Regions from separate parts of the Paenibacillus sp. FSL R5-0345 genome, predicted to be linked through region 1. Evidence: a T-box and tRNA genes for the amino acid it is inferred to sense, from the RefSeq annotation. Region 1 holds a T-box; the other regions hold tRNA genes.
What was found. A T-box is a leader RNA that pairs with one kind of tRNA and senses whether it is charged. The one in region 1 lies ahead of leuS (leucine--tRNA ligase), so its partner is inferred to be a tRNA-Leu.
Positions count from the first base shown of each region.

Region 2: it encodes a tRNA-Leu, which carries the amino acid that the T-box ahead of leuS (leucine--tRNA ligase) is inferred to sense. The anticodon was not compared.
Region 3: it encodes a tRNA-Leu, which carries the amino acid that the T-box ahead of leuS (leucine--tRNA ligase) is inferred to sense. The anticodon was not compared.

Region 1 is NZ_CP009281.1:5,205,772-5,211,943, forward strand. Features, by position in the region: gene comER (late competence protein ComER) at 145-996, shown strand; gene leuS (leucine--tRNA ligase) at 1,056-3,506, opposite strand; T-box leader at 3,679-3,941, opposite strand; gene R50345_RS23055 (AI-2E family transporter) at 4,021-5,088, opposite strand; gene R50345_RS23060 (hypothetical protein) at 5,302-5,511, opposite strand; gene R50345_RS23065 (PRC-barrel domain-containing protein) at 5,526-6,047, opposite strand; gene R50345_RS23070 (cysteine desulfurase family protein) at 6,148-6,172, opposite strand, start outside.
Region 2 is NZ_CP009281.1:2,477,143-2,483,314, reverse strand. Features, by position in the region: gene R50345_RS10695 (ABC transporter ATP-binding protein) at 1-228, shown strand, start outside; gene R50345_RS10690 (hypothetical protein) at 225-908, shown strand; gene R50345_RS10685 (hypothetical protein) at 957-1,487, shown strand; tRNA gene R50345_RS10680 (tRNA-Leu) at 1,571-1,654, opposite strand; gene R50345_RS10675 (YhjD family protein) at 1,841-2,287, shown strand; gene R50345_RS10670 (hypothetical protein) at 2,351-2,569, opposite strand; gene R50345_RS10665 (hypothetical protein) at 2,687-3,004, opposite strand; gene R50345_RS10660 (xanthine phosphoribosyltransferase) at 3,104-3,676, opposite strand; gene R50345_RS10655 (YkvI family membrane protein) at 3,852-4,964, shown strand; gene R50345_RS10650 (AAA family ATPase) at 4,951-6,172, opposite strand, start outside.
Region 3 is NZ_CP009281.1:238,606-244,777, reverse strand. Features, by position in the region: gene R50345_RS01160 (sensor histidine kinase) at 1-478, shown strand, start outside; partial or broken gene R50345_RS01155 (SDR family oxidoreductase) at 564-740, shown strand; gene R50345_RS01150 (FAD-dependent oxidoreductase) at 916-2,256, shown strand; gene R50345_RS01145 (MATE family efflux transporter) at 2,310-3,704, opposite strand; tRNA gene R50345_RS01140 (tRNA-Leu) at 3,826-3,909, opposite strand; gene R50345_RS01135 (bifunctional 2',3'-cyclic-nucleotide 2'-phosphodiesterase/3'-nucleotidase) at 4,049-6,172, opposite strand, start outside.

The sequences.
Region 1 (6,172 bases):
AATCTTCATACATTCCTTTAATTGGAATTCCCTTTAATAATTCATACAAAACCTGTCATTTGTCCAAGGCTATCTTGCATACATATAACGAAGAGAATTCATGTCAGTTAGTTAAAAAGCAACGCTAGAAAGGAGGAACCACAGGTGAAAGTAGGATTTATCGGAACAGGCAGCATGGGCAGCCTGCTGATCGACGCCTTTCTTTCTTCCGGAGCGCTAGAACCGTGTGATGTGCTTGCCAGCAACCGCAGCCTGAACAAGCTGCTGGAGCTTGAGAAGCGTCACCCCGGCATTTCCATTTGCGGAAGCAATAGGGAGACAGCGTTAGGAAGTGATATCGTTTTTTTATGCGTAAAGCCACTTGAATTTAAAACATTAACAGATGAGATCGGCTCATGTCTCCGGAGTGAGCAAATCGTCGTATCCATTACAAGTCCAGTTCAATTGCATCATCTGGAATCCGCTTTGCCGTCCAAAATTGCCAAGATCATCCCAAGCATTACGCACTGCGTCAAGAGCGGGACTTCATTGTGCATATTTGGCAGCAGGCTTAATAAAGAAGACAGGCTTGTACTGCTACAGCTATTGTCTTTCATAGGTGTTCCCTTAGAAATCCAAGAAGCACATACCCGAATCGCTTCTGATTTCTCCAGTTGTGGGCCTGCGTTCTTAAGCTATTTCATTGAGCGCTGGATTGAAGCAGCCGTTGAGGCCACCGGAATTGAAGAGACATTAATCAGCCGACTTGCTGGTGAAATGCTGCTTGGAACAGGCAAATTGCTGACAGAAGGAGAGTTCACCCCTCAAGAGCTTCAAAACCGGGTTGCAGTTCGCGGCGGCATTACCGCTGAAGCACTAAATCACTTGCGTACCAGTCTAGAAGGTGTATTTGAACGCCTCATCACGACTACACATGATAAATATGATGAGGATGTCATTAAGCTTGATGAACTATTCGGACATGAAACTATTAATAAAGGTCCTAAAGAGCGTTAGAACAACAAAGCCCGCAGCACGGATTTCTCCGATGCTGCGGGCAAAATTGCGTTCTTCGCTTAACCCACTACAATATTCACAAGCTTGCCAGGAACCGCAATTATCTTGCGTACGGTTTTACCTTCTACAGCAGCACTCACATTCGGGAGTGACAGTGCATGAGCTTGCATTTCTTCCTGACCCATATCCAGCGGGATCAGTGCGCGTTGTACGATTTTACCATTCACCTGAATAACGATTTCAACCTCAGCATCGACTGTCCATGCTTCATCATAAGTTGGCCAAGTTACGTAGCTGATACTTCCTTCATGTCCAAGCAGTTGCCACAGTTCTTCAGCAATATGCGGCGCCAGTGGCGACAACATTTGTACAAAGTGTTCCGCAGCTTCATGGGACAATGTTTCTTGCTTGTAGGCATCGTTAATGAAAATCATCAACTGGCTAATCGCCGTATTGAAACGCAGATGCTCGAAATCCTCAGTCACTTTCTTAATCGTTTTGTGCCAAGTACGTTTGAACTCATCCGTACCGCCATCTGCTGTGATTTTGGAATTGAGCTTCCCTTCCTCATTCACGAACAGGCGCCATACACGGGATAAGAACCGGTGAACCCCTTCCACACCTTTTTCATTCCAAGGCTTGGTTGCTTCCAGAGGGCCCATAAACATTTCATAGACACGCAGTGTATCTGCACCGAAAGCTTCAACAATTTCATCAGGGTTGATGACATTTCCGCGTGATTTACTCATTTTTTCATTGTTATTTCCAAGAATCATGCCTTGGTTAACCAGCTTATGGAAAGGCTCTTTCGTTTCCACTACGCCGATATCATAAAGCACCTTGTGCCAGAAACGTGCATAGAGCAAGTGAAGTACGGCATGCTCCGCTCCGCCAATGTACAGATCCACTGGAAGCCATGCTTTTTGCTTCTCAGGGGAGCATAGCTCTTGATCGTTTTTCGGATCAATATAACGCAGGTAATACCAGCAGCTGCCCGCCCATTGCGGCATGGTGTTGGTCTCACGGCGAGCCTTCATACCAGTCTCAGGATCGATCGTTTCCACCCACTCTGTTACATTGGCAAGTGGAGACTCCCCAGTACCCGATGGTTTGATTGCATCTACATCCGGCAGTACCAGCGGCAGTTGATCAACTGGAACAGTCTTCATTGTTCCATCTTCCAGATGCAGAATTGGAATCGGCTCTCCCCAGTAGCGTTGACGACTGAACAGCCAATCACGCAGACGATAGGTTACTTTACCTTTACCTACGCCCTTCTCTTCCAGCCAAGCAATCATCTTCGCAATCGCTTCTTCATTCTTAAGTCCGTTCAAGAATTCAGAATTGACATGCGGTCCATCTCCGGAATAAGCCTCTTCTTCAATATTACCGCCTTGCACGACTTCCACGATATTCAGACCAAATTGTTTAGCAAACTCCCAGTCACGTGTATCATGACCTGGAACCGCCATGATTGCTCCTGTTCCGTATCCGGCAAGTACATAATCTGCAATCCAGATCGGTGCCTTAGCGCCATTCACAGGATTGATTGCATACGCTCCCGTGAATACACCGCTCTTCTCTTTGGCCAAATCTGTACGTTCCAGATCGCTCTTATGAGAAGCTTTCACACGATATTCTGCAATCGCTGTACGTTGTGCTTCTGTTGTAATGGCATCAACCAGTTCATGCTCTGGTGCCAAAACGCAGTAGCTTGCTCCGAACAATGTATCTGGACGTGTTGTAAACACAGTCAGGCTGGCATCGTGACCTTCAATTTCAAAGTTTACTTCTGCGCCTGTGGATTTACCGATCCAGTTGCGCTGCATATCCTTGATACTTTCAGACCAATCCAGCTCTTCCAGATCTTCCAGTAGACGCTCAGCGTATTCAGTAATTCTCAGAATCCATTGACGCATCGGTTTGCGGACAACCGGATGTCCTCCGCGCTCACTTTTCCCATCAATAACTTCTTCGTTTGCAAGTACTGTACCCAGTGCTTCACACCAGTTAACAGGTACTTCTGCTACATAAGCCAAGCCTTTGTTGTACAACTGGATGAAAATCCACTGCGTCCATTTATAGTAGTCTGGATCTGTAGTACTGATCTCGCGATCCCAGTCGTAGGAGAATCCCAGCGATTTGATCTGACGACGGAAATTATCGATGTTCTTATCCGTAAAGTCACGCGGATGCTGACCCGTATCCATCGCATACTGCTCTGCCGGAAGTCCAAAAGCATCCCAGCCCATAGGGTGCAGCACGTTATAACCACGCATCCGTTTATAACGGGATACGATATCCGTTGCTGTGTAGCCTTCTGGATGACCTACGTGCAGCCCTGCACCTGAAGGGTACGGGAACATATCCAGTGCATAGAAATTCGGTTTGGTTGGATCTTCACCTGTCTTGAAACTTTTGTTCTCATCCCAGAACTTTTGCCACTTGGGCTCAATAGCCTGCGCCCGGTAACCGCCGGCAGGTACACTGTTTGTTTGATTGTCGCTCATTGTCTGCTCCTCCTTGGAGTATTACTATAGATTTCTTAACCAAGCATACCCGCCATCGACATCCTTATAAGGACGGTAAGCGTTTATGCGAGAAATATAAGACATGAAGTATTTCGTGAAACCTATACCCTCTTATATTTACAAAAAAACCTCCCATCCCTAGCGTATTATCGCTAGGGACGAGAGGTTATAATTCCCGTGGTACCACCCTAGTTAGCGGCTGAATATACTTTATTCTGCCACTCACTTTGCACCCTTTAGCGGGGGTGAGGCGACGGCGGTTCACCTAGGACTTCCGTTAAGTTTAACGAATATCCTGAAACTTGCGCCGTTACTCCGAGGTGAGTTCACTCCGTTCCGTTAACCGGCTCGCACCTTAGTGCCGGCTCTCTGCAATAACGGTATAGAATTAATACTCCTCATCATCGATCAACTATATGTACTGATTGTTCATCAGTAATATTCCCCAACATTATATACAAAACAGTTGACTATAGTCAATGTTTTAACCCTTTTAAACAGGCTTTCGTTTGATTAAATACGTCATAAAGTGTTGAATAACGACTTTTCCAGCCGCGAAGAACGGTACAGCAAGGATAAGTCCGATCATTCCCGCCAATTCACCGCCAACCAGAAGCGCAAAAATAATGAGCAACGGATGCAAGTGCAGCTTCTTCCCCACCACCTGAGGTGAAATAATGTTACTCTCCACAATTTGGCACACTGTGTTAACCACTGCAACCAACAGCACCAAACGAAAAGAAACGGTTGAAGCCATTACAATGGCTGGCGCAGCCCCCAAAAAGGGACCCATATACGGAACAATATTGAACACTGCCACCACACTGGCGAACAGTAAGGCATATGGCATTCCGATGATGGCATAACCAATATAGGCAAGCACACCTATAATAATGCAGACCAGAAACTGTCCACGAATGTAGTTGCCAAGTGCATCATCGATATCTTTTAACAAGGTTACAATAGACTTACGACGTGCGCGAGGCAGACAAGAGACCACCGTCCGTTCAAACACGTCAAAATCCTTCAGAATATAGAACACTAGAAACGGTACGATAAAAGCATTGAACAGCACATTAATCGTTGTCCCTATATTATCGAGAAAATTAGAAATTCCTTCTGCGAGACGACTCTCCAGTTGAAAAAACCAGTTGTTCATCCCCATCTCGACCCCAGGCGGGATTAGTCTAGAATTCATATGTCGCATTAGCCCTTGGGCTTGCAGTGTCATCTCTGGCAAATGTTCATTTAACTCTTCAAGCTGCTCGATAAACATCGGGATAAGGTTAATTGCAATTACCGCAATCGCCGTTAGGAACACTGCATATATAAGTAGAACAGCCACACTACGCGGCATCTTCCGTCCGGCCAGCATACTAACGACGGGATTCAGCACGTAGGAAATAATCATAGCTGCCAGAAATGGAGCGAGGATTGCCTTCAAAAACACAAATATCCCCTGCAGCATTGGACGAAGTAACCAAACAAAATACAAAATGATCAGGGAGAGCAGCACTCCGATCATCCAGCGGAACCACTTACTTTGGGACCATTGCTCCATGAGTGTACCCTCCTGCGGCTATAGCCTGGACTAGCTTCGTAAATAAGTATATGTATGGCCGCAGCAAAATAACCATCAAGCACACAAAATAACCCCACAAAGTGAGGTTCTTGTCCCAAAAAAAGCGCCAATAACCCTGCAGCTGATTTCAGCTGAAAGGAAATTGACGCTTAAGTACATAGATCATTCTCGCTTACAAAGCAAGATTCATCGTTATGACGACGCATGAATTTGTGGGAAATCCTGAGTCATATCATCCCCGGAGAACAGATCGTCCAGCGAGCTGAGTGTACCGTCTTCTTCAACCTGATACACCGACATTTTCTCACCGTTTACCGTTAATTCAATGAAACAGCCCCAGCAATAGAACTGGTGGGAACCAATTTTTCCGATATCTTTAGAGTTGCAGTTTGGACACTTCATATAATACATTCCACCTATCCGTTAACAATATTAATGGCTTTTTGTAGCCGTTCTTCGCTCATCGCAGGAACCATTAAAGCATTCTCACCAATGGACATCTCATCAGAACAAGGCAGCCATTTGCGGCCTTCGATCAAATCAGTCACAAGCCCGTCACTGATTTCCAGCGCTCCTATTGTGTTTCCCAACTTTTGGTCAAAATAAACATCCGATATTCGTCCAAGTATAGTTCCCGTTGTAGTCAGTACTTTTAAATCCTTAAGTTTGTTCTTTCCAAGTAGAAATGTACAAGGTATATGATCGGCATCTGTCTTATCAATCGACTCTTTACTACGAATCATGACAGCATCCTCGCCGTAGGCCACAATATCTTTCCATGCCACAAATTTCACATGGCCGCCAAAAAAAGATTTGCTTTCCAGTTCAATACCCGTAATATTCCAGTTTGAATCGAGCAGAATATCGACAATCTTGCCGATTTCATTACCCTCTTCAACTTCATATACAGCCAAGCCGATCAGATCTTGAAGTCTCATGGCTGCCTCGTTCCCCTCACTTTGAGTGTAATTACGAGTTCTCAGAAAGCCAAAAGCCCGAATCGCCCCGATACAGATCGAAACCTAAAAGTAACTAGTCTCATTTACGTAGGCGTTTCAAAATG
Region 2 (6,172 bases), 2.7 Mb from region 1:
AAGGTGATTGGTGCAACTGCGAAGGTCGAAGAGTTCATCTCCAATAAAGATGTCATCTCTCGTGAACCTTTTGGCGGATTACTCTCTGCCACTGTAGTCGGCTTAAACTCAACAGATCTATCACGTGCTGAGATGCTTGGTCTGGAGATCTCCCCCATATCTTTACAACAGTTAATTGTCCATCTTACAAATAGAAGATCTCAAGGAAAGGAAGTGGCAGCACAATGAACCATATGACAGGGATATTAAAAATGCACTACAAGGATAAATGGTTTTGGTTATTTATGCCTTGGATCATATTATTGTCCAGTTTTCTCGTTAATCTTATCATAGCTTTTTTCATGCAAGAACCCATGTATACCGGTGGCCTAGTCTCTATCTTTATATACATGTTTGTCATAGGTATCATCATTTTGGTGCAGACTTTCCCCTTTGCCTTAGGCTTAAGTCTACGGAGAACGGATTATTTCTTCGGTACCTCCTTGATGGCTGTTATTACAAGTGCCGGCTTCTCCCTTCTTCTGTTCCTGCTATCCGTTATAGAAAACAATTTAACACCTGGATGGGGTGTGCAGCTACATTATTTTCACCTACCATACTTGAATGATGGTACTGTCCTAGAACAGCTGTGGATCTATTTTATGATCATGTTGCATATGTTTTATTGGGGATTTGTTATATCCAGTATCTTCCGCAGATTTGGTAGAAGCGGTCTATTCATTTTCGCGGCAGTCATGTTTATTCTGTACAGTGTCGCTGGATTGTTAATGACGTATTATCGGTGGTGGGGAGATCTATTTAATTGGTTTGCCAGCCATACCGCATTTGATCTTGCCTTGTGGACCATGCCTTTGACGGTCTTGTATGCACTCTTATCGTTCTGGATGCTTCGGAAATCTACAGTGTAAGGCACAGCCTCGAATATTCTAAATATTGTAGGTGTAGGAGGTACCTTTATGGATTATGTGAGGGATTACGCCATGTATGTTTCTATATTCGGTATGTTTAGTTTTAGTTGGTTTGGTTGGGCACAAGAAAACCCCAGATCCAGCTGGCGTAAATATATTGGCATAGCTTCTGGTGTATCCCTTCTCATCTGCTTGATTGGTATCTATTTAAGTATAACGAACTGGGATGCTCCCTCCGTTTTAAATGACAAGACCTCTTTTGATAATTATTTAATTTCTGTCTATATTGAATTATTTGTGGCAGGTGCTGGAGCTTCTATATTGTTGAAATGTAAGTTTAATGATTACGTTGCTCCTTGGATTGCCTTTATTGTAGGAATTCATTTTATTAGCTTAAAAAGTGTTTTTAACGATTTCAGTTTATACCTTTTAGCAGCACTTCTTGTTGCAGTCTCTATCGCATCACTATTCATATCGAAAAAGCTTAACGTCGCAAACAGTGCAATTACAGGCATTGGTACTGGAACAGTTCTGTTTGCTTATGCCCTATTAGGCTTAATTCGATATTTATCGATCTAGATACGATTATGCTCCAGTTGCCTCGGATTAATTATATTCACAAAAAAGAAACTCCCCTGATTTCTCAAGGGAGTTTCTAGTGATGCGGTCGAGAGGACTCGAACCTCCACGGTATTGCTACCACACGGACCTGAACCGTGCGCGTCTGCCAATTCCGCCACGACCGCACATCGTAATGACTACATATCCATCTTGCGTCACAAGATAGATCATACCATGCTGAGATTAATGCGTCAATATATTCTCTAGCTTTTCTAATCATTCATTATTTTATGGATAATTATTGCTTTTACTTCCGAATATAAGGTATAATGAGAACAAAAGTTCGCATAATATAAATGAGGTGATTTATAATGGCGACTACAAAGTTGAAGACATCCATTGTTGATGAAGAGGTTACGAAAGAAGAAATGTCCCTTGTCAGAAGCTATTTGCTGCTAACGTTTATTCATAAAGTGTTCGAACGTGACTGTCGTGTAATCAGTAAGAGTGGTCTGTTTAAGACCCCTCAGCTTTATATGGAGCTCGTGTCTGGTGCCACTAAGAAGACCTCATTAATGCTTCAAGAAGTTACGCGCGAATTGAGCTCACATGATCTGAAGGTCACAACCGTTCGCCAAGATCAACGGGGAGTCGAGGCCTTGTACACCTGTAGAGGATATCAAGGTGAGATGAATATATTATGGCCAGGATTCCGTAGAGAGATGCTGCTGCGAATGCGCGCATATCTCGGCCTGTCTACAGAGCTCTCCATGCTCTCCAGAGAAGAAAGTGAGACCCAGCTAGCACTAACCATATAATCCGCCATAAGTAAAGAACAGCTCCCTACCCACTAGGGTAAGGAGCTGTTTATGCTGCCAAGATTATATATTATCAGGAGCTTTCCTTGGTTCGCTGAAGGGTTGGAATAGATAATTCCGATCAAGCTTTACTACCCGTCTATTCTGGCGACGTATCATCACCTGCGAATCGTCCCAAGCCAGAACAATCCCCTTTACATCATTACTTTCTATGCCATCACGCACCACACGAATTTTCTCACCGGAAATTCGGTACGCATCCAATTGTTCATCGCTAATCATCATAAATCCCTCCCTCTATATAGCTTATCCTATATTCATCCAGAAAAAAGACCCAAATGAAAAGTCATCTGGGTCTCGTATAAGCAATTGACCAATTGCATGTCTACTAAAGCATTCTTATATCAGCGCTTCATTCTTCTCAAACCAGAAGTCAAGAACTTTAGCGGACATCACACGTTGCTCCAGATACTCCACTTGGTTAGTTGTGAATTTCTCCCTCCAAGGGAAGGAAAGTTCCTCACACAAACCTTTGATTGTCAGAAGCTCTGACCAAGCTACATAGCGTTTGTACCAAAAAAACTGAGGATGTTCAATCATATAGGGATACAGATCGTCGAATTCCGTGTGTTTGCAATCCAGCGCACGCTCGAAGTGATCCTTGGCCTCGGTTAATTTATCAATAAAAAATTGCTCAGTCACCGGTTCTTTCCCCATTGTGACGCCTCCTCCCTATGTCTGATTTTATTATAAAGGAAAATCTATAGGGTGAAAAGCAGTTGTTTAAAAATAGGCATGTTCTTATTCAAATTCGGGTTATTCTCCAAATTCAATAGTGCCCCCGCTAAGAGAGGTTATTCTTACAAGTGACTCCAACCGGATCCCCTGCTCCTTGATCGTTCGAGCTCCTGCCTGAAAGCTTTTTTCCACTACAACGCCAAGACCAACCAGCTCAGCGCCAGAGCGTTGAATAATTTTAATCAGCCCGCGTGCTGCATCACCATTAGCAATAATGTCATCGATAAAGAGAATTTTATCCTCCGGGGAGATGAATTGGCGAGACAACATGATGTCGGTAACGATACCTTTCGTAAAAGAAGGAACTCTTTCACAAAGTGCGTCCGGATCTGCTAGGAGCGTTTTTTTGCGGCGTGCAAAAACTAACGGCACCTTTAACTCATATGCGGTGGCAAATGCCACGGCAATGCCCGAGGATTCCACGGTCACAATACGTGTAATTCCGCAGTCCGCAAACCTCCCGGCAAACTCCCGTCCCATTTCCATCGTAAGCTGCGGATCTACCTGATGATTCAACAGTGCATCCAGCTTCAGCACTTCATCCGAAACGACGACACCTTCCTCCAAAATCCGCTGTTTCAATACTTCCATGATTTTGAACCTCCAATACCCTTTATAATCGCAGACGCTCCGTACAAATGAATCACGGAAGTCATGTCCTACTGATCCTCATCATAACCTGTACTATACAGAGTGCACAAGGCAATCCTGCATAGCACTCCTTATGATTTTTCTTTTGCTTCTTAAAACGATTAGGAGGGCAGCCATGAAATCACATGTCCGAACAATGCAGATCGCTTTCACTTATATCGGCACCATTGTAGGAGCCGGATTCGCCACCGGCCAAGAAATATTAAAATTCTTCACTCGTTACGGACACTGGGCAGTCCTCACCATCCTGCTCTCTACTATACTGTTCATATGGCTGGGTACAAAAATGATGGTCATCGCTCGGCGCATAGAAGCAGAATCTTATGAGGACTTTAACCGTCATCTCTTTGGTGACCAAGTCGGAAGCACCATCAGTTTGTTCACGATGGCCATCCTGATCGGTGTCAACAGTATTATGCTTGCAGGAGCTGGAGCTATTTTTCAAGAGCATCTTGGATTTCATTATCAAACAGGGCTAATACTAACGTTGGTTGGTTCTTATTTTCTGCTTAAGCGGGGGATTTCCGGTATTCTGCAAATGAACAGTCTGATTGTCCCGCTAATGCTTACGCTATCACTCATCATTATTTTTAATACGTTTCAAATTCCAGGAGCAGAACGATTCCTATTCCTAGAAAATGATCGATCTATCTTTGGCGCTTGGATGTCGCCGCTGCTCTACACCGCCTTCAATCTAGGTATGGCTCAAGCCGTATTAGTTCCGATGGCTCGTCACACAGATGAAGAAAAATCTCTGGTCTGGGGCGGTATTATAGGTGGTGCCGGGATCGGCTTTATGTTGATCGCCGCGCATTTCGCGATGAGCTCACAGATGCCTGGGATTCTCCAATTTGAAATCCCTATGGGAAACATCGCCATCCGGCTGGGTACTGTAGTACAAACTATATATTTGCTGTTGATCTTTTTGGAGATCTTCAGCACTTTTGTTGCCGACATTTATGGCGTCACCATGCAGCTAAAACAACGAATTCCCGTTAAACCCACATTAATTACACCAATTCTGATGTTGGTCTGTTATTTACTGAGCCAATTTGGCTTTAGCTCTCTTCTCTCCGTGTTCTACCCGATCTTCGGAGCTTTATCTCTGGTCTGGGCTGTCATGCTGCTACGAACGCCATGGTCTATTCCACCACGTATCGATTCCTCATCGGGTTCGAGTGGAAAAGGGAACAGCCTTGTATCCATAAAACCAGTTACACGGAAATAACTGCTGCTGTTGGAATGATTCGCGCTGCCGCTTCCGCCACATGCTTGTGACAAGTCATCATTACAATCTGGCGGGAGATCGACAGTTCACCAAGCAGTGAAAGAGCAGCATGAAGACGGGCTTCATCAAAGTTGACGAATAGGTCATCGAACAGCAATGGCAGCGATACTTGCCGAGACATCGTCTCTGCCAGTGCCAAGCGGATGGAAAGGTACAGCTGTTCTGCCGTCCCGCGGCTAAGCAGTCCGCTGTCGATTAGTCCAGCATTTTTGTGTTCAGCTTTTAGCTCTTTATGGCCCAGAGTCATAACAACTCTCTTGTATTCCCCTTCCGTCAGCTTGGAGAAATAGTCCGATGCAAGCAATAGTACCTGCGGCTGCTTCTCCTGTTCATAAATACGGCGGGTTCTTCCAATTAATTCGGCTGTTAATGCTGCTACCGCATATTTATCAGCCACAATTCGCAGAGCGGCTCTCTGCTCTTCCAATTGCTGAATTACGGAGTCCTCCATACAACGCTCTTTCAAGTACTCCCTTTCCTGAAGCAGCTTCCCTCGTTGCTCCAGCAGGGTGTTCCACATTTCTTCCTCCCGTTCAGCCAGCTCTTCAGCTGCTATCCGTTCTTTTTGAAGTGCTGAGGCATCATGATGATCTAATACGACCTGCAGGGCGGCAACTCGCTCATCCTCCCAGCCTCCAAACATAGCTAACTCCCACTGACGAATGGATTTATTCAGCTCACTACGCCGCTGTACAGCAGCCGACCTTCGTAAGAAGTCCTCCCCGCTTATTGCTCCGCCTTCATGCAACAGGTGTTCACGCTGTTCTCTAAGTTCACCTAATACTCTATGGCTTTCCTTAAGCTCCTCCAGAAGCTCCTGTAACCGTGACTGAATACTTTCCCGGCGAACCAGGTCCTTTTTCAGTTCATCCCAAGCTCTTTTTCGAAGTTCCAGCCAGCTTAGTAAAGTTAGTGCAGATCTTCGTTGTCCATCCTGCGCGTCCATATCAAAGCTAGTTGCCGCTACGCCAGACTCGTTTAAAGGATCAGTACCTGATTCATAAATGAGAGCAAGCAGCTCCTCCTCGAACAAGTTGCACTCTGCTTCAAGCTGCTTTAGTCGCAAAGAGAGCTTATTCTCTTGGCGCAGCAGTTCGTTCCCCTGCTCCACCATTGCAAAGATATCCGGCAGCCCTTCCGGGGACAAC
Region 3 (6,172 bases), 1.8 Mb from region 1:
GAAGCTGGATAGTGAGGAGAATATATTTAGAACTAGCGAGCTCTCACTGGACGATATAATTGTAGAAACCATTGAACGCATGAACCCTCTTTTGATGAAAAAAGGGCTGACCCTGCATGTATCCTACGATGATTGCGAGCCGCTTACGGTCCGTGCCGATAGAGATAAGCTATTGCAGGCACTGCTTAATGTGGTTTCCAATGCAACTCGTTATGCTAATCAGCATATCTACATTCATGCTTCGGTTAAGGATGACCAGGTTCTACTCTCAGTTAGCGATGATGGCCCTGGCATTTCAGAAGACCTGCTTCCATACCTGTTCCACCGATTTGTTAAAGGAAAAGATGGCGAATCGGGACTAGGACTTGCCATCTCCCGTGCGATCGTAGAGCGCTCCGGAGGTCTGATTACAGCGGGGAACCGTAAGGATGGCGGTGCAGTGATCACCATGGGATTCCCTGTACTCTCTCCTACCTAGACAGCTAACCGGATTCTATCCTACCTTCTATTTCATACAAGCCGCATTACCTTATTTGAAAGAAACCATTCGATGTATGATTCGATGGGCAGAAGCAAACCTAGAGTACTACCAAAGCATGATTTCCAAGATCCCTTTAAGAAGACTGGGTGAGCTGGAAAGTGATATCGGCCGTGTTGCTGTTCTCCTAGCGAACGAAGACTCCGACTATATTACGGGTCAAACAATCATGGTCGATGGCGGATCGATTAAATTACGTTAATTTATACGCCAGCCAGCCTATTGATCATTAAGAGATTTCCTTTAGAGGAGATCTTTTTTTGTCTTTAAATCTCCTTATTATTCGTTTAATAGCCTTTGAATCAAGGGTAATAATAAAGATAACATGCTATTTACCGCATAATTTATAACATCCTGTGTAACCCGGAGGTATTCAAATGAACAAGTTCGACGCTATTATTATTGGTTTCGGTAAAGGCGGAAAGACCCTTGCCACAGAACTAGCTAATCGAAAATGGAAAGTAGCCGTTATTGAACGATCTAAGGAAATGTACGGTGGAACCTGCATTAACATCGCCTGCATCCCTACCAAATCCTTAGCTTACCAAGCACATCAAGGCAAAGATTATGAAGAAGCGATCCATAACAAGGATCAACTGATTTCATTTCTACGCCAGAAAAATTACGATAATCTAAATCAGAACGAGAATATAGAAGTTATTAATGGAGAAGCTTCCTTCTTATCAGATCACGAAGTTCAAGTGAAGGAAGCCGGTGAGACGAAAATCTTAACCGCCGACAAAATCTTCATTAATACGGGTGCTGAGACCATCATTCCAACGATTGACGGGATACAAGATAGTAAGTTCGTTTATACCAGCACGTCCATTATGGATCTTAAGGAGCTCCCAACTAAACTAGCCATCATTGGTGGTGGTTATATTGGTTTGGAATTCGCTTCGATCTACAGTCAATTCGGCTCACAGGTTACGGTGCTGGAGGGTTCCTCGAAATTCATCCCTAAAGAAGACCGCGATGTCGCGGAGGCCGTCCTCCAAACCTTTACCAAGAAGAACATTGAGGTCAAACTGAAGGCAAAGGTTATAGGACTGAAGGATGTTAAAGATGGAACAGTTATCTCCTTTTCGATAGATGGCGCTATTCAAGAATTGAAAGTCGATGCTGTACTGGTAGCGACAGGTAGAAAACCAAACATCGAGGGATTAAATCTAGAAGCAGCCGGTGTAGAAGTTACAGATCGGGGTGCTATTAAGGTGGACCCTTCCCTAAAAACCTCCGTTCCCCATATATGGGCTCTTGGCGATGTCAAAGGCGGATTACAGTTTACCTATATATCTTTAGACGATTATAGAATCGTACGAAATGATCTCTTCGGCGATCATTCCCATACCACAAATGACCGTGACGCTGTTCCGTACAGCGTATTTATAGATCCTCCACTATCCAGAGTAGGAATTAGTGAAGAAGCAGCTACCGAACAAGGACTTGAAATTAAAGTCGCGAAATTGCCTTCAGCAGCTATTCCACGTGCCCGCTTAATTAACGAAACTGAAGGCTTCCTAAAAGCTATTGTGGATGCAAAAACCAATAAAATTCTCGGAGCTACATTGTTCTGTGCGGAATCCAGTGAAGTGATTAATATCGTGAGTATGGCTATTCAAACAGGGCAAGATTTCACCTTTTTGAGAGATCATATCTTTACTCACCCCACAATGAGCGAGGCTTTGAATGATTTGTTCTCACAGATCAAAGAATAACATTACATGCATGGCGAACAAAAAGACACCCTTTAGGGTGTCTTTTACTTTTACTATATAACACGATGCTGAACCCACTTCTTACCCATGAAACGCCGTAGAAATATGAATCCTCTAATTCCCCACTCACAGTTCATAGCTAACCAAACCCCAAGTAGACCGAAATCCAGAACAATACCTAAGATATACCCGAGTACTACGCGGAACAACCACATACTCAGCATAGACACCATGGATGTAAACTTGGAATCTCCTGCTGCTCTAAGCGCTGATGGTGTTATGAAGCTAATAGACCACAGTGGTATTTGTACGATTGTATTGATAAGTACAATTATAAAGATATCTCTCACGATCTCCGCAGGTGGATGGAACATCGAAACTAGCGGATGGAAGAAAGGCATAACTAACAATCCCATCACCACAAAGGAAAGGGAAGAGGCTACGAGAAACGATTTAATAAATTTCCGGGCATCCTTAACATTATTGCTTCCCATACATTGTCCGACCACTGTAATAATCGTCAAAGACAGCGCATTGCCCGGAATTTGCATAATCCCCGCAAAGGAAGAGGCAATAGCGTTTGTAGCAAGCGCGTAAGTACCGAGACTGACGATAAAGACTTGCGTCAGAATCTTACCACCATTAAAGAACATCTGCTCCGCCGCAAACGGCATACCGATGAACATTATTTTTTTGAGCATGGAGAATTGAACCACCAGTAAGTCACGAATTCGAATATGCAGTTCATTGTCCATCCGGAACAGATAATACAGAGCGCATATCGCGCCCAAATATCGAGCTATATTTATAGAAATAGTCATCCCTAGAACACCCATATGCAAAAGGTTAATAAATACGAGATTCAAGAGGACGTAAACTAAATTCATAATGAGCGATAGTGCAAGCGAGGCTCTCGTCCTTCCGATTCCCCGAAGGGCACCACACACTGCCTCTACCACAGCTATTCCAAGATAGGAGATACAGCTCCCAATCAAATAGATTCGGGCGTTGTGCATTACCTCTGGCGAAGCCGCTCCAAATAGTAAGTTCAACAACGGATTGTGAAAAAGAATACCAAACATACCAATAACAAAAGCCATAAGGGAAACCGACGAGGTGGCACCTGCGGTGGCTTTTGACACCATAAGACTATTACCGCTTCCTTTGTACTGCGCTACGACAACCGTACCACCTGTTGATACCGCGATAAACACACTAATGAGAAAAAGATTAAGGGAATCGATCATGTTCACCGCACTGATAGCTGCCACACCGGACGAGCTGATCATGGCTGTATTCACTAGATTAAGCCCCACTATAAAGGCCTGATCTACCAGAATAGGAATGAATAAAGCAATCATATGGCGATAATCTAACGATTCTCCTGAAAAATACTTCTCAAGAAACCGCACACTTCGCTTCGTATTGACATTTACATTAGGTTCCATCTTCGCTTCACTTCTTTTATATTAGAGTTATCCAAACTTGAAATATCCTTATAAATAAAAAAAAGGCTCTTCAGGTTGAAGAGCAATTCAAAAGTACAGCTAGTTTATATGCACTTAGGTATGCGGTCGAGAGGACTCGAACCTCCACGGGGATTAACCCACACGGACCTGAACCGTGCGCGTCTGCCAATTCCGCCACGACCGCACAAAATATAAAAGAAACATGCAGTGCAGAACTAAATTATCATATATTAGCACAAAGGGCAATACCTAATGTAAAAAGAAAAAGTGTACCGAGTCCCTATTTGGGATCATCGATACACTTTTTCAGAAGAACTATCGGGTTATGAAGCTTGTTCAAGCATACGGTAGATAATGACTGCCGCTTGAGCACGGTTAGCTATGCCCTTAGGTGCAAATTTGCCACCTTCAACACCGTTAACGATCCCCAATTGGGTCAGTTGTGCTATAGCGTCCTGAGCGTAAGGAGCAATACTGGACTTGTCTGCAAACTTGCCCAGCGCTGCATTCTTATCAATCGGCTGTAGTTTATCCTTCAATGCATTAGCAATCATAATAGCCATCTCTTCTCGGGTCACTTGACGACCCGGTTCGAACTTACCATCACCAGACCCTTGTACAATCCCGGCCTTCACCGCAATAGCGATAGAATCCGTGTACCAAACTCCTTGTTTAACATCGCTGAATGAACTGGTTGTTGCCGAACCCGTCAGATTCAGTGCGCGTACCAGCATTGTAATAAACTCTGCTCTAGTCACTGTTTTGGTTGGCGCAAAACTATTTGCGTCCAATCCTTTTATAATGCCCTTAGCAGCCAATGCTTGAACAGCTTCTTGCGCCCATACTACCTTACCCAGATCTTTGAAGTTTGCTGCTGGAGCAGTAGTTGGTGCTGGCGTTGCTGTTGGTGCTGTTGTTGGTGCTGGTGTTGCTGTTGGTGCTGTTGTTGGTGCCGTTGTTGGTGCCGTTGTTGGTGCCGTTGTTGGTGCCGTTGTTGGTGCCGTTGTTGGTGCTGTTGTTGGTGCTGTTGTTGGTGCTGTTGTTGGTGCCGTTGTTGGTGCTGTTGTTGGTACCGTTGTTGGCGTTGGTGTTGCCGTTGGACTAGGTGTCGGCGTTGGAGTTACTTCCTTCAAATTGTTAACAATCCGACCTTCAACAGCTGCTTTAATCTCTTTTCTATCAAACGTGCTCACAATATAGTCGTAGAATACGTCCAAATCAATAGGTCCAGCCAATGAATCACTAGCTTGAGTCAGAACCTTGTAGTTATCCCCGCCCGCAGCCATAAAGTTATTCACTACAGCCGTATATTTCTGTGTAGGATTAATTGGTGTTCCATTAGTTAGCGTAAGCTTGGCAATGCGATCTGCTACCGGAAGATACATATTCGCTGTATATTTCAGTCCAGAAATTTGCAGCGTTTTGATATCGGGTGTTCCATCAGCCTTTACATTCCATTGCTGTTGCAGCAACGTTTTGATTTGCGCTCCAGTCAGCGTCAGCTTCACAAGCGTATTGCCGAATGGCTGAATTTTCGCCAGATCGCCGAAGGTTACAGGGCCTTTTGGAAGATCCGCACGGATACCACCCGGATTCATAAAGGCGAAATCAGCAGCCTTAGCGCCATCGCCGAAATCAGCAGTACGCATAGCGTCAGCGATCAGGTTACCAAGTGCAGCCTCATTGTTGTAAGCATCGGTACGAGTGATAGTTCCGTTTGTTGTACCCACTGGTTGAGTAAGTTCAGGATGCTTCTCAAGGTAAGTATTAACCAGTGCCACACTTTCCGGATCCGGTGTTACGCCGTCATGGAAGGTGGAGGTCACTACAGCAGACTTCTCCTTCACATGACCTGTTTTAGGATCAATGATCAGCTTAATATCTTCAAATGCTGTACCGTAAGAGTAGGCTTGTACAATCAACTTACCGTTTACTGTTCCGTTTGCCAGCGCATGGTTATCACCAGCAACAATAACGTCAACAGGGGAATTTGCAGGAAGTGCGTTGGCTAGATCAGCTGCCTCACCTGTAGTTACCCCGTCTTTAGTAGAAGCTGGATCATGCGCAAGCACGATAATCGTCTCTACGCCTTTAGCTTGAAGCTCCTTCGCATATTTCTCAACAGCCGCTACTTCCTCCTCAGGTGTGAGGAAATATACGCCAGCGGTACCGGAAGGTGAAACTTTGCCTGGTGTAGCCTTCGTTACCAGACCAATAAATCCGATCTTCACACCGCCCACTTCTTTAATTACATAAGGTTTAATGATCGGCTCGCGGGTTGTCGCATCTACCGCATTGGCATTAACATAGTCAAAATTGGTACCCTTGTGGGTAACATTGCCGTCCTTAGGATCCACACCGCCATAAAGCTGCGTCATCAGTGCATCGACACCTTGGTCAAATTCATGGTTACCCAGGGAACCTACATCAAATCCCATCATGTTCAT